DNA from 2 places in the Lysinibacillus sp. GW823-FHT06C08 genome. Region 2 is predicted to be linked to the other one. Evidence: riboswitches for the same ligand, from Rfam matches in the RefSeq annotation. Region 2 holds a riboswitch; the other holds the start of a gene.
The links. A riboswitch is a leader RNA that binds a small molecule or an ion and turns the genes downstream of it on or off. The one in region 2 is predicted to bind S-adenosylmethionine.
Positions count from the first base shown of each region.

Region 1: another riboswitch for S-adenosylmethionine. It lies ahead of AC1Q6O_RS00580 (O-acetylhomoserine aminocarboxypropyltransferase/cysteine synthase family protein); the one in region 2 lies ahead of AC1Q6O_RS16855 (methionine ABC transporter ATP-binding protein).

Region 1 covers NZ_JBXAHN010000001.1:110,317-116,624, reverse strand. Annotated here, with positions in the region: gene AC1Q6O_RS00585 (hypothetical protein) at 1-178, opposite strand, end outside; gene AC1Q6O_RS00580 (O-acetylhomoserine aminocarboxypropyltransferase/cysteine synthase family protein) at 507-1,811, opposite strand; SAM riboswitch class I at 1,928-2,041, opposite strand; gene AC1Q6O_RS00575 (glycerol-3-phosphate acyltransferase) at 2,196-2,828, shown strand; gene AC1Q6O_RS00570 (DASS family sodium-coupled anion symporter) at 3,030-4,511, shown strand; gene scpC (succinyl-CoA:acetate CoA-transferase ScpC) at 4,592-6,112, opposite strand.
Region 2 covers NZ_JBXAHN010000007.1:211,245-217,552, forward strand. Annotated here, with positions in the region: gene AC1Q6O_RS16830 (acyl-CoA dehydrogenase FadE) at 1-1,150, shown strand, start outside; gene AC1Q6O_RS16835 (arsenate reductase family protein) at 1,333-1,689, shown strand; gene gcvH (glycine cleavage system protein GcvH) at 1,771-2,151, shown strand; gene AC1Q6O_RS16845 (toprim domain-containing protein) at 2,243-2,584, shown strand; gene AC1Q6O_RS16850 (thioredoxin family protein) at 2,600-2,911, shown strand; SAM riboswitch class I at 2,968-3,072, shown strand; gene AC1Q6O_RS16855 (methionine ABC transporter ATP-binding protein) at 3,156-4,184, shown strand; gene AC1Q6O_RS16860 (methionine ABC transporter permease) at 4,174-4,842, shown strand; gene AC1Q6O_RS16865 (MetQ/NlpA family ABC transporter substrate-binding protein) at 4,909-5,760, shown strand.

The DNA of each region.
Region 1 (6,308 bases), on a different contig from region 2:
CAATATCATCTGCGCAAACCTGTTCCTGATATGCTGAATGACCAAAAATTTGCTGCCATTTATGTTCCACTAATGTAAGGATGTGTTGAATGGATTGATTGTTAACAAATACATGACCTTCATTTAGTTCATAAATTAGATAAGATGCAATGTTTTGCGCACTATAGAGATTACCCATTTTAAACACTCCTTTATCATCAGTTTTTTTGAAGAGTAGCCACTGGCTATGTAACTACTCTCCTATCTATTCAAAAGTGGGGGGAGCACTTATGAAAACATTTACCTTTTCAACGAGGTTTTTCCGAACACTTAACTTAATTCCAAGTATATAACAAGGTTTTAACAAAGTCAATAATACATATAAAATTACTCGGTATTATTTTTTAAAAGGTTCTGATAATTACCGGATGAGGTAATTGGTTAATGTAGCAACGTTTGACGTATACCAAATGAGGCTATTCGAATGAGAAAATACGTAAACGCTACAACACTCGCCTGTCTCTATATTACGCTTCTACTGTTTGTTCAGTTGTTGCTGTTGCCTGAGTAATAGCCTGCTCTAAATCTGCAATGATGTCCTCCACTGCCTCTAAACCGATTGATAAGCGAATGAGCGATTCGGTTACGCCAGCTTGAATTAGTTCATCTGCTGATAATTGTTGGTGTGTAGTAGATGCTGGATGGATAATTAGCGACTTAGCATCCCCTACATTTGCCACATGTGAAAACAGCTTTACATGATCAATAAGCTTTCGTCCTGCTTCACGTCCACCTTTAATGCCAAATGTAAGCACTGAGCCGAAGCCATTTTTTAAATACTTTTTCGCCAACTCATGTGTTGGAAAATCTTCCAGGCCATTATAATTTACATACTCCACAGATGGGTGGTTACGTAAATATTCAGCCACAGCTAAAGCATTTTCATTGTGTTTAGGGATACGCAAATGAAGCGTCTCTAAACCTTGTAATAGATTGAAAGCTGCATCTGCACTTAACGTTGGTCCAAAATCACGTAACAGCTGTACACGCAGCTTTGTAGCAAATGCTGCAGAAGCTGTATCTATTCCATAGCGTAAACCATGGTAAGAAGCATCCGGCTCTGTAAAGCCTGGGAATCGCCCACTAGTCCAATCAAACTTACCAGCGTCTACAACAACACCGCCTAGAGTTGTCCCATGGCCACCTATCCATTTAGTTGCTGAGTGAACTACCACATCTGCACCGTAGTCAATTGGTGTAGAACCATAAGGAGAAGCAAATGTACTATCGATAATTAATGGTAAGCTGTTGTCATGTGCAATCTTAGCTACAGCTTCAATATCTAAAACCTTTAAGCTTGGATTACCGTAAACTTCTGCGAAGACAGCTTTTGTTTTATCAGTAATGGCAGCCTTAAAATTCTCTGGGTTTGTTTCATCTACAAAAATCGTTTTAATACCATAGTTTGGTAATGTATTAGCGAATAAATTATACGTACCACCATATAAAGAACTGGCTGCTACAATTTCATCTCCTGCTCCAGCTAGATTTAATATAGAAAATGCAATAGCTGCTGCACCAGATGAAAGTGCTACTGCTGCCGTCCCACCTTCTAATAAAGCCACACGCTTTTCAAAAACATCCACTGTCGGATTCGTAATTCGCGTGTAAATGTTTCCCGCTTCCTCTAAGGCAAAAAGACGTTGCGCATGAGCAGTGTCTTTAAAAACGAAAGCAGTTGAACGGTAAACAGGAACTGTTCTAGAACCCGTCACTGGGTCTGGTTCTTGACCGCCATGTAACAGCAGTGTTTCTGGTTTAAAATTTGTCATTGTGTACCTCCATTTGGTTATTTTTTTACGATGGTACCGGAGATGAGGAGGATTTTTCTGTAGAAAACAAAAACCCTCTTCAGCTAAGAAGAGGGTTGCGGTTGCAAGTTTTCCTCCCCTTATCTGCCAGATCCAAGTAAGAATCTGTAGGAATTAGCACCTTAGTAAGTTCATCACCTACTGGTTGCCGGGCATCATAGGGCCTATCCCTCCGCCGCTCTTGATAAGAGTATGAGATTCAATTTCCATCGTTGTTACAAAGTATAAGCATAGAGTTTTTTTCTGTCAACATCTAAATTTTATTTTTTCCGAAACTTCTGTCTGCTCTTTTACGTAGTAAGAACGCATACACTATTTTAAAAAAAATTTGAAAGGAGTATTTTTATGGTAAAAGCCGTGATCTGTTTTCTAGTTGTTGGCTATTTGATTGGCTGTATTCACGGCTCTAAAGTGGCACAATTTTTATCCGGGGTTGATTTAAAAAAAGCTGGCCATGGCAATGCTGGTGCCTCTAATGCTACGCTTTCACTCGGCTGGAAATATGGCGTTTTAGTAGCTCTTATCGATATTGGCAAAGGCGTCGTAGCCATCGTCGGTGCACATTTTTATTTAACAGATGCAACACATTTAACAGCAGAACAAACATGGCTCCTCACCTATTTGATAGCTGCAGGGGTTATTTTGGGGCATAATTTCCCTTTTTATATGGGCTTCAATGGTGGAAAAGGGACTGCCTCTATCATTGGAATTTTACTTGCGGTTGATTGGAAGATTGGTTTATTTGCACTTATTCTATTTATTATTTTATCTTTTGCAACGAACTATTTAATTGTTGGGGTATTAGAGTTTTACCTCGTTTTTTGTACCGCTACTTATTTATGGATTCCTGGGCTTGGCCCGACCATTATTACCATTCTACTTTTTGCTATTGCTATTATTTTGCACATTGAAAATATTCAACGTTTAATCAATGGAACCGAGCCTAAAGTTACTTCTGCCTTCAAGAAAAAGAAATAATATTTTTTAGGAGATATTTGTATTTTTTACGACCATAAATTATCTCTTTAATTACTATTAAAGCTGTAAAACAGACATATTTTGCTTCTTTTCATTCTATACAACAAATGGACGAATTCTTATCTTAAAAAAACATTATACTGGCCGATGTTATGGATAATAACCGTCATTTTTACGTAGACGTAGAAGGGATGAGAAAATATGTCTTCACCTAAACAAACAACAACGAAGCGTAATTTAAAGCCTTTATGGATTGGGTTGGCTTTTGCTTTATTAATTATCATTATTTTTTTACCTAATAACGGTGAGCTACCTGTAGCTGGACAGCGCGCTTTAGCCATTTTAGCTTTCGCGGTTATCCTGTGGGTAACAGAGGCCGTTTCATATCCTGTTAGCTCTGCAATGATTATCGCACTCGTCACTGTTTTACTAGGACTTGCACCATCCATGGATGATCCAACAACACAACTAGGTACTGCTAGCGCCTTAAAACTATCATTAAGTGGTTTTAGTAACTCTGCCGTGGCCCTAGTAGCAGCGGCTCTTTTTCTAGCAGCAGCCATGCAAATTACCAATTTGCATAAACGACTTGCTCTTTGGATTCTTTCACTTGTAGGAACAAAAACAAAAGCCATTGTTTTCGGTGCAATATTAGTTTCAATTGCCCTTGCATTTTTTGTTCCTTCAGCTACTGCACGTGCTGGCGCAGTAGTCCCTATTCTTCTTGGAATGGTCGCAGCATTCGGTTTACCACGTGATAGTCGACTTGCTGCTTTACTCGTTATTACTTCTGTACAAGCCGTCTCCATTTGGAATATCGGTATTAAAACTGCGGCAGCGCAAAATATGGTTGCTTTGAATTTCATCCAAGAGCAATTTAATGTGAATATTTCATGGGGTGCTTGGTTACTTTATGCTGCCCCATTCTCGATTATTATGTCAGTAGCCTTATTTTTCATTATGATTACGCTTATTAAGCCTGAGACGAGCAATATTGATGGTGGTAAAGAAGTCATCAAGAAACAATTGGCAGAGCTTGGGCCGTTAAAAGCACCTGAGATTCGGTTGATCGTTACATCATTAGTTTTACTATTTTTCTGGGCAACGGAAGGCAAGCTCCATCCATTTGATACAACAACGGTTACAATTATCGCCATTGCTGTACTACTAATGCCTAAAATCGGCGTTTATTCATGGAAGGAAGTTGAACCTCATATCCCTTGGGGAACAATCATTGTCTTTGCAGTAGGTATTATGCTCGGAACTATTTTGCTGAATACAAAAGGTGCATCATGGTTATCAGATAAAGTTTTTGGTTCACTCGGTCTAGATACTATGCCAATTCTTGCTACGATTGCTATCGTAACATTATTTAATATTCTTATTCATTTAGGTTTTGCTAGTGCAACAAGCTTAGCCTCTGCACTTATACCAGTGTTTATCGTGTTAGCTTCCACATTAACAGCTAATGTTGATCAGGTTGGTTTTGTTATTGTACAACAATTTGTTATTAGCTTTGGTTTCCTATTACCAATTAGTGCACCACAAAATATGCTTGCCTATGGTACAGGAGCGTTTACAACAAAGGATTTCCTGAAATCAGGTATCCCACTAACGATTCTCGGCTTCCTCCTAATTTTGCTGTTCTCTGCAACTTATTGGAAATGGATTGGCCTACTTTAAACTCTAATCGTCTTAGATAAACTTATACAACAAAAGGCCTTGAGGGAGCAGCTGTCCTTCAAGGCCTTTTTATTAGAATTCTATTTTGATAAAGCTGGGTCTTTCATTGTCCCACTTTTTGCGTAATTGACATGCCATGACAGCGCTTTTTCAAGATCATGTGGCGTATGATGTCCACCAGTTGCCTCATTAGCGTCGTTAAAATATTGCCATAGCTGCTCACGATAGTCAGGGTGAGCACAATGATCAATAATTAGACCTACACGTTCTCTCGGAGCAAGCCCGCGTAAATCAGCCACTCCCTGCTCTGTTACGATAACATCAACATCATGCTCTGTATGATCCACATGCGATACCATTGGGACAATGCTCGAAATATTCCCACCCTTAGCATAGGATTTAGTCACAAAAATACCTAAACGCGCATTGCGGGCGAAGTCACCCGATCCCCCGATACCATTCATCATTTTAGTGCCAGAAACATGTGTAGAATTAACATTTCCGTAAATATCAACTTCTAATGCCGTATTTACTGAAATCAAACCGAGTCGACGAATAATTTCTGGTTGGTTAGAAATTTCTTGTGGACGCAGTACTAATTTATCCGCATACTTGTCAAAATTCCCATAAACACGGTTTCCTACTTGTTCAGAGAGGGTAATGGAAGTAGCAGAAGCAAAATTCACTTTTCCTGCATCGATTAATTCAAATACTGCATCTTGAAGTACTTCTGAGAATACTTCTAGGTTCTCAAACTCAGAATCTTTAAAACCAAGTAACACTGCGTTCGCCACTGATCCAACCCCAGATTGAATTGGACGCAAGCTTGTTGTTAAACGTCCAACTTTAATCTCTTCTCGTAGGAAGTTTAACAGATGATTAGCCATAATATCCGTTTCCTCATCAGCAGGAACGATCGTTGATGGCGCATCTAAAATATCAGAAACTACGATACCTTTTACTTTATCTAAATCTAACGGAATACCAATTGTACCGAGACGATCAGACACATTTTGCAAAGGGATTGGGTCCCGTTTCCCCTGTTGTGCAGGAACGAAAATATCATGAACACCTTCTAATGCATCAAGTTGTGCTATGTTTAATTCAATGATGATTTGATCTGCCTCTTGCACAAAAATCGGAGAGTTACCAACTGAAGTTGTAGGAATTAATAAGCCATCTTCTGTAATAGCAGCCGCTTCAATAATTGCAAAATCAATAGGTCCTATAATGCCTTGGCGAACCAACTCCGCATTATGAGATAAATGTGCATCTACAAATGTGATATCACCACTATTAATTTTATTGCGAATACCAGCATCTGCCTGGAAAGGTCCTCGCTTGCGAATAACGCCAGCCTCCGCTAGGTATTGGTCTACCTCAGGGCCTAGAGATGCTCCTGTATATATATCTACCTGGAAGCTCTCTTTTTTAGCTTTCTCTACAAGAGCAAGAGGTACAACTTTTACATCTCCAGCACGAGTGAAACCACTCATCCCTAATACCATGCGATCCTTAATCCAAGATGCTGCTTCTTCTGCTGTTACAACCTTGCCTCGTAATTGCTCATGACGAAGCTTTTTCGCTAACTTTTCTTCCATTCCTTATTCCTCCATCCCACTTTATTTTTGTTCAACTAGTATTTGGTTCCATTATCTCTGTCATCAAAATTACCTCTGCTTCAAACAAATAGGCAGGAGGCTTTATCCTTAATTAAAAGAGCTAACCCCACTCCTCTTCTGCATAAGAATAATCTAATTTTTGGTAGCACAACCAAATAAAAAGCCGATTATATAA
Region 2 (6,308 bases):
ATTCAAAGGTGTTTCTGTGGGTCCTGAAGAGAAGAAAATGGGAATTAAATCTTCATCTACTCGTACACTAGTGTTAGAAGATGCAGAAGTGCCAGTAGAAAATTTATTAGGTGAAATTAGTCGTGGGCATGTCATTGCCTTCAATATTTTAAATATCGGTCGCTATAAACTTGGGGTTGGAACAATTGGTGGATCAAAACGTGCATTTGAGTTAGCAGTACAATATACAAACCAACGTCAGCAATTTAAAACAAAGCTTTCTGACTTCAACCTTACAAAAGAAAAATTATCAACGATGGCTTCTCAATTGTATGCATCAGAATCCTTAAACTATCGTACTGTTGGTTTATTTGAAGATCGTTTAAGCCAGCTAAGTCCAGAGGAGCAAAAGGAAGGAAAAGTGATTGCAGGTGCTATCGCTGAGTATGCGATTGAATGCTCAATTGCTAAAGTATTTGGATCAGAAACATTAGATTATATTGCAGATGAAGCGGTACAGTTACATGGCGGTTATGGCTTCATGGCTGAATATGAGGTAGAGCGTATTTACCGTGATTCTCGTATTAATCGAATTTTTGAAGGTACAAATGAAATTAATCGCATGATTGTACCAGGTACATTTATGAAAAAGGCACTAAAAGGTGAGCTGCCACTATTACAAGTTGCGCAAAATCTACAGCAAGAGCTTCTGATGTTAATGCCGGAGGATATCGGTACAGAGCCACTAGCTCAGGAAAAATACTTAGTGAAAAATGCCAAGAAGATTGCTGTATTAGCGGCAGGCTTAGCAGCACAACGCTTTGGTGCGAAGTTAGATCAAGAACAAGAAGTTTTAGTGAATATTGCCAATATCGCTAATCAATTATTTGCAATGGAATCAGCTGTATTACGTACAGAAAAAGCGATTGCTCGTGATGGCGTTGAAAAAGCACATCAAAAATTGCTATACACTCAAATTTTCTGCCAAGAAGCATTTGCTGAAATCGAAAAAGAAGCAAAAGATACAATTCTTGCTTCCGCAGATGGCGATGCAGCACGTATGACTTTATCTGCATTACGTAAATTAACACGTAATAATCCATACAACCTAATTACGAAGAAACGTGAAGCATCTGTGAAATTAATTGAAGCAGAAAAATATATCGTTTAATCGTATGAAAAACGCTAGCTATCCGTAAATGGGTAGCTAGTTTTTTTATTCCAGATAAATTTATGAAAGTAACGGATAAAAATACAGAACCGATGGATAGACTTACGAAAATGAGCGAAGATCCACCATTCTAAATGATTATGATGGTATACTACAGAAAAAGACAGCAGAGGAGCATTTTTATGACGATTCAATTTTTCCATTATCCAAAATGTACAACATGTAAAAAAGCACAAAAGTGGTTAAATGATCATGACGTTTCCTATGAAGAGGTACATATCGTAGAGCAGCCACCAACAAAGGATGAAATAACAGCTTTATGGCAAGCAAGTGGACTACCTTTGAAGAAGTTTTTTAATACTTCTGGCATGAAGTATCGTGACCTTGGTTTGAAGGACAAGCTAGCTGATATGACTGAGGAAGAACAGCTTAAGCTACTTGCTACGGATGGTATGTTAATAAAACGTCCCATCGTAACAGATGGAAAAAAAGTAACTTTAGGGTTTAAAGAATCCGATTTTGAGCAAGCTTGGTTATAACCGTTTTTATCCTTGTTTTTATAGGAGAAGTATGGCACACTGAAAGTGAATATATTACATAATTATGGAGGGGTTTTTTGCATGAGCACACCGAAAGACTTACGTTACTCTGAAGAGCATGAATGGGTAAAAGTAGAAGATGGAAAAGTACGTATTGGTATTACGCACTTCGCACAATCTGAATTAGGAGATATCGTTTTCGTTGAACTTCCACAAGTTGGCGATGAAATCAAAACTGATGATCCATTCGGTAGCGTAGAATCAGTAAAAACTGTTTCTGAATTATATGCACCAATCTCAGGTACTGTAGTGGAAGTAAATGCAGATTTAGAAGATAGCCCAGAATTCGTTAATGAATCACCATATGAAAAAGCATGGATGATCGTCGTAGAGCCTGCTGATGCATCAGAAGTTGATAAACTTATGACAGCAGAACAATACGAAGAGATGACTGCAGAATAAGACAAGCCATAATCAAAAAACGTCGGAAACTACCGGCGTTTTTTATTATATAATAATGTATAAGTGGATATGTCTAAATGGAGGTGGCGTAATGTTCGATGGGAAATGCTTGATAGTAGAAGGACGTTCAGATAAGCTACAAATTGAGCCGATTTTGAACGAGAATGTTACAATACTATGTACGAATGGAACAATTGGAGTGCATCAATTAGAGGAGCTAATAGACCCCTATGAGGGCTGCGAGCTATTTACTTTTTTTGATGCTGATACTTCAGGCGATAAGCTACGCGCTTTAATGGACAGACATTATCCGGAAGCGGAGCATTTACGTACAATGCCGACATATAAGGAAGTAGAAACGACACCAAGAAAAGTGTTAGCAATGATTTTACTGCGTGCGCATTTCTCCATCCATAATGAATATATTTTATAAGGTTGCGTGAACTAAATGGAAGAATGGTCAAAAGAGCAGTGGGAGTGGGCTTTACAGTCGGGAGAAAAAGCTGCGTTTTATTTATATACACCGATGTGTGGTACTTGTGCAGTGGCATCGAAAATGATGTCAATTGTAGAACAACTATTACCTCACCTAAAACTAGGGAAAGCAAATATTAATTTTTTGGAGCAAATTGCTATTGAACATCAAATTGAAAGCGTCCCATGTTTACTTGTGTGTGATGGCGGCAAAGTGACAGAAAAGATTTATGCTTTTCAATCCGTACCATTTTTGTACGAATTGTTAAAAAAATCAATTGACTGAACTTTATTAGCGTGGTAAAGTAACAAATATATTACTAAAACATTAAATATATCGAACTCTTATAAAGAGCGGCGGAGGGAAGTGCCCTATGAAGCCCGGCAACCATCACATAGTGAAAAGGTGCCAAATCACTCAAAGATTTTTTCTTTGAAAGATGAGAGAACGGTTCAACGTATAATACGTGACCCCTTCTACTTGTCTATAAGTGGAGGGGTTTTTTTATATAAGAAAAGGAGTATTCGCTATGATACAGCTTCAAAATATAACGAAGAAATACAAAACAGCAAATGGCGAATTAACGGCAGTCAAAGATGTTAACCTTACTATTAATAAGGGTGAAATTTTTGGCATTATCGGCTATAGTGGCGCTGGTAAAAGTACGATGATTCGTTTACTTAATGGTTTAGAGAAACCAACAGCAGGAACAGTAACGGTGAACAATCAAGAATTTTCTTCGATTAAGGGTCAAAAGCTTAGAGCAGCTAGACAAAAGGTTAGTATGATTTTTCAACATTTTAACCTACTTTGGTCACGAACAGTTGCAGAAAACATTGCCTTCCCATTAGAAATTGCAGGTGTATCAAAAGCTCAACGTGAGGCACGGGTGAAGGAATTGATAGCACTTGTTGGCTTAGAAGGACGCGATCAAGCATATCCATCGCAGCTGTCTGGTGGACAAAAGCAACGAGTAGGGATTGCACGTGCATTAGCAAATAATCCAGAGGTTTTACTATGTGATGAGGCAACATCTGCACTAGACCCAGAGACAACAGATGCCATTCTTGATTTACTGGTAGATATTAATGAACGGTTAGGGTTAACGATTGTCCTCATTACTCATGAAATGCATGTCATTCGCAAGATTTGTCATCGTGTAGCAGTGATGGAGGCAGGCGAAATTGTAGAGCGTGGGGAAGTATTGCAAGTTTTCCAGGCACCTCAGGCAGCCATTACTAAGAAATTTGTAGCCCAAATTACAAATACAAAGGAAACACAGGATACAGTAGAACAAATCAAAGCAAATTATCCAACTGGACAACTTGTCAAATTGATTTTTGTTGGTGAAAAAACAGAACAGCCAGTTATTTCACATCTAGTGAAGCAATTCGATGTGGAAGTAAGCATCGTACACGGAAATATTTCACAAACGAAAAATGGTGCATATGGTACCCTCATAGTCCAAATTGATGGGTCGAAAGCAAATGTGACTGAAGCCTTAAGCTATTTAAATACAGTGGAAGTACAAACGGAGGTGATTGCAGATGCTAACTAATCTCTTTCCGAATGTAGACTGGGATAGCATGTGGCAGGCTACGTATGAAACATTATATATGACGGCCATTTCTACAGTTATTACATTTATTCTTGGGTTAGCTATTGGAATCGTCCTATTTTTAACAAGTCCCAATCAGTTATGGGCTAATAAAATTGTTAGCTTTTTAACAGGGTCACTCGTTAACATTTTCCGCTCTATCCCATTTATCGTGTTAATTATTTTATTAATTCCATTCACTAAGCTTTTACTAGGTACAATCCGTGGAGCTAATGCTGCTTTACCTGCTTTAATTATCGGTGCGGCTCCATTCTATGCACGTATGGTATTAATTGCGTTACGTGAGATTGATAAAGGTGTCATTGAAGCAGCTCGTTCAATGGGGGCAAAAACATCCACAATTATTTGGAAAGTTCTAATCCCTGAATCATTACCAGCACTAATTTCGGGTATTACGGTTACGGCTGTAGCACTTGTTGGATATACAGCAATGGCAGGGATAATCGGTGCAGGAGGTCTTGGGAACTTAGCCTTCCTAGACGGGTTCCAAAGAAATCGCCAAGATGTGACATTAATGGCAACTATTTTGATCTTAGTAGTCGTCTTTATTATCCAATGGATTGGTGATTTCATTACAGAAAAAATTGATAAACGTTAATAAAACTGAGGTTATTCCGGTTCTTGCCGCTAACATATTTTCATCAAAATAAAGGGAGTGTCATAAATGAAAAAGTTATTAACAGGATTATTTTTATCAATACTTGTACTAGCTTTAGCAGCTTGCGGTACTGATAATAAAGAGGATGCAAATTCAGCATCTGGTGATAAAACAGATAGTAAAGAAAACGTTACTTTAACAGTGGGAGCTTCTAATACACCGCATGCAGTAATTTTGGATAAAGCAAAACCGATTTTAGCTGAGAAAGGTATTGACCTTAAAGTAGAAACATATACAGACTATGTGCTACCAAACCAAGATTTAGAATCAAAAGAATTAGATGCAAATTACTTCCAACATATTCCATATTTAGAGTTACAAATTAAAGACAATGGCTATGACTTCGTCAATGCTGGTGGTGTTCATATTGAGCCAATCGGTATTTACTCAAAAAAATATAAATCTTTAGAGGAACTTCCTGAAGGTGCAACAATCTTACTTTCTAATTCTGTATCTGATCACGGTCGTATGCTGTCATTATTAGAAGCTAAGGGCTTAATTAAATTAAAAGATGGTATTGATAAAACAGCAGCAGAAATTAAGGATATAGAAGAAAATCCTAAAAACTTTAAATTTGATGCGAATACTGCACCAGAAATGCTTGTACAAATGTACGAAAACGACGAAGGGGACGCAGTACTGATCAACTCTAACTTTGCTATTGATAATGGCTTAAACCCAATCAAAGATGCGATTTCTCTTGAAGACAAAGAGTCGCCATACGTAAACATCATCGCAGTACGTGCGGGTGATGAATCAAGACCAGAAATTAAAACATTATTAGAAGTATTAACGTCTAAAGAAATCCAAGACTTTATTTTAGAAGAATGGAAAGGTGCAGTAGTACCTGTTCAATAATTTAAATAAAAGAGTACGTAAGTAGTGAAATACTTACGTACTCTTTTTCTTTTTTTAATGAATTTTGATAGCTTTCGGAAAGTGACTATTTACAAGTTGTCGATTTCCGAGGAAATAAAAAGGCTATATAAAATAGTTACAACAACTTATGTAATGTCTATTCTACGTGCTTCAAAGGATTGTTCTACCTAATCCCTCCAGTATCGGTGAAAACCAATGCTGAAGGGATTTTTTTAGAGTTTCAAAAAAGGAAAAAATGTTAATTTTCTATTTATTAACATTCTTCAGTGTCGCTTATCAACTTTTTCATCTACACTAATAAAGCGACTCTAAATATATTTACTAAATATCTGAATAAATAATGAACTTTTTTGTTCTAAATACTAATAAAGTAGGCGTTTTATCGTGAATGAAGGAATTATTTAGAAATTGTTTAGTTGCAAGTAGTACTATATAATTGTTAGAAAAGTTTTTTTGTGAAATTTAGATTTTATTCATCTATTTTGACTAAAAAAATCATACTTAAGTATGTGGAGATGGAAGGGGTT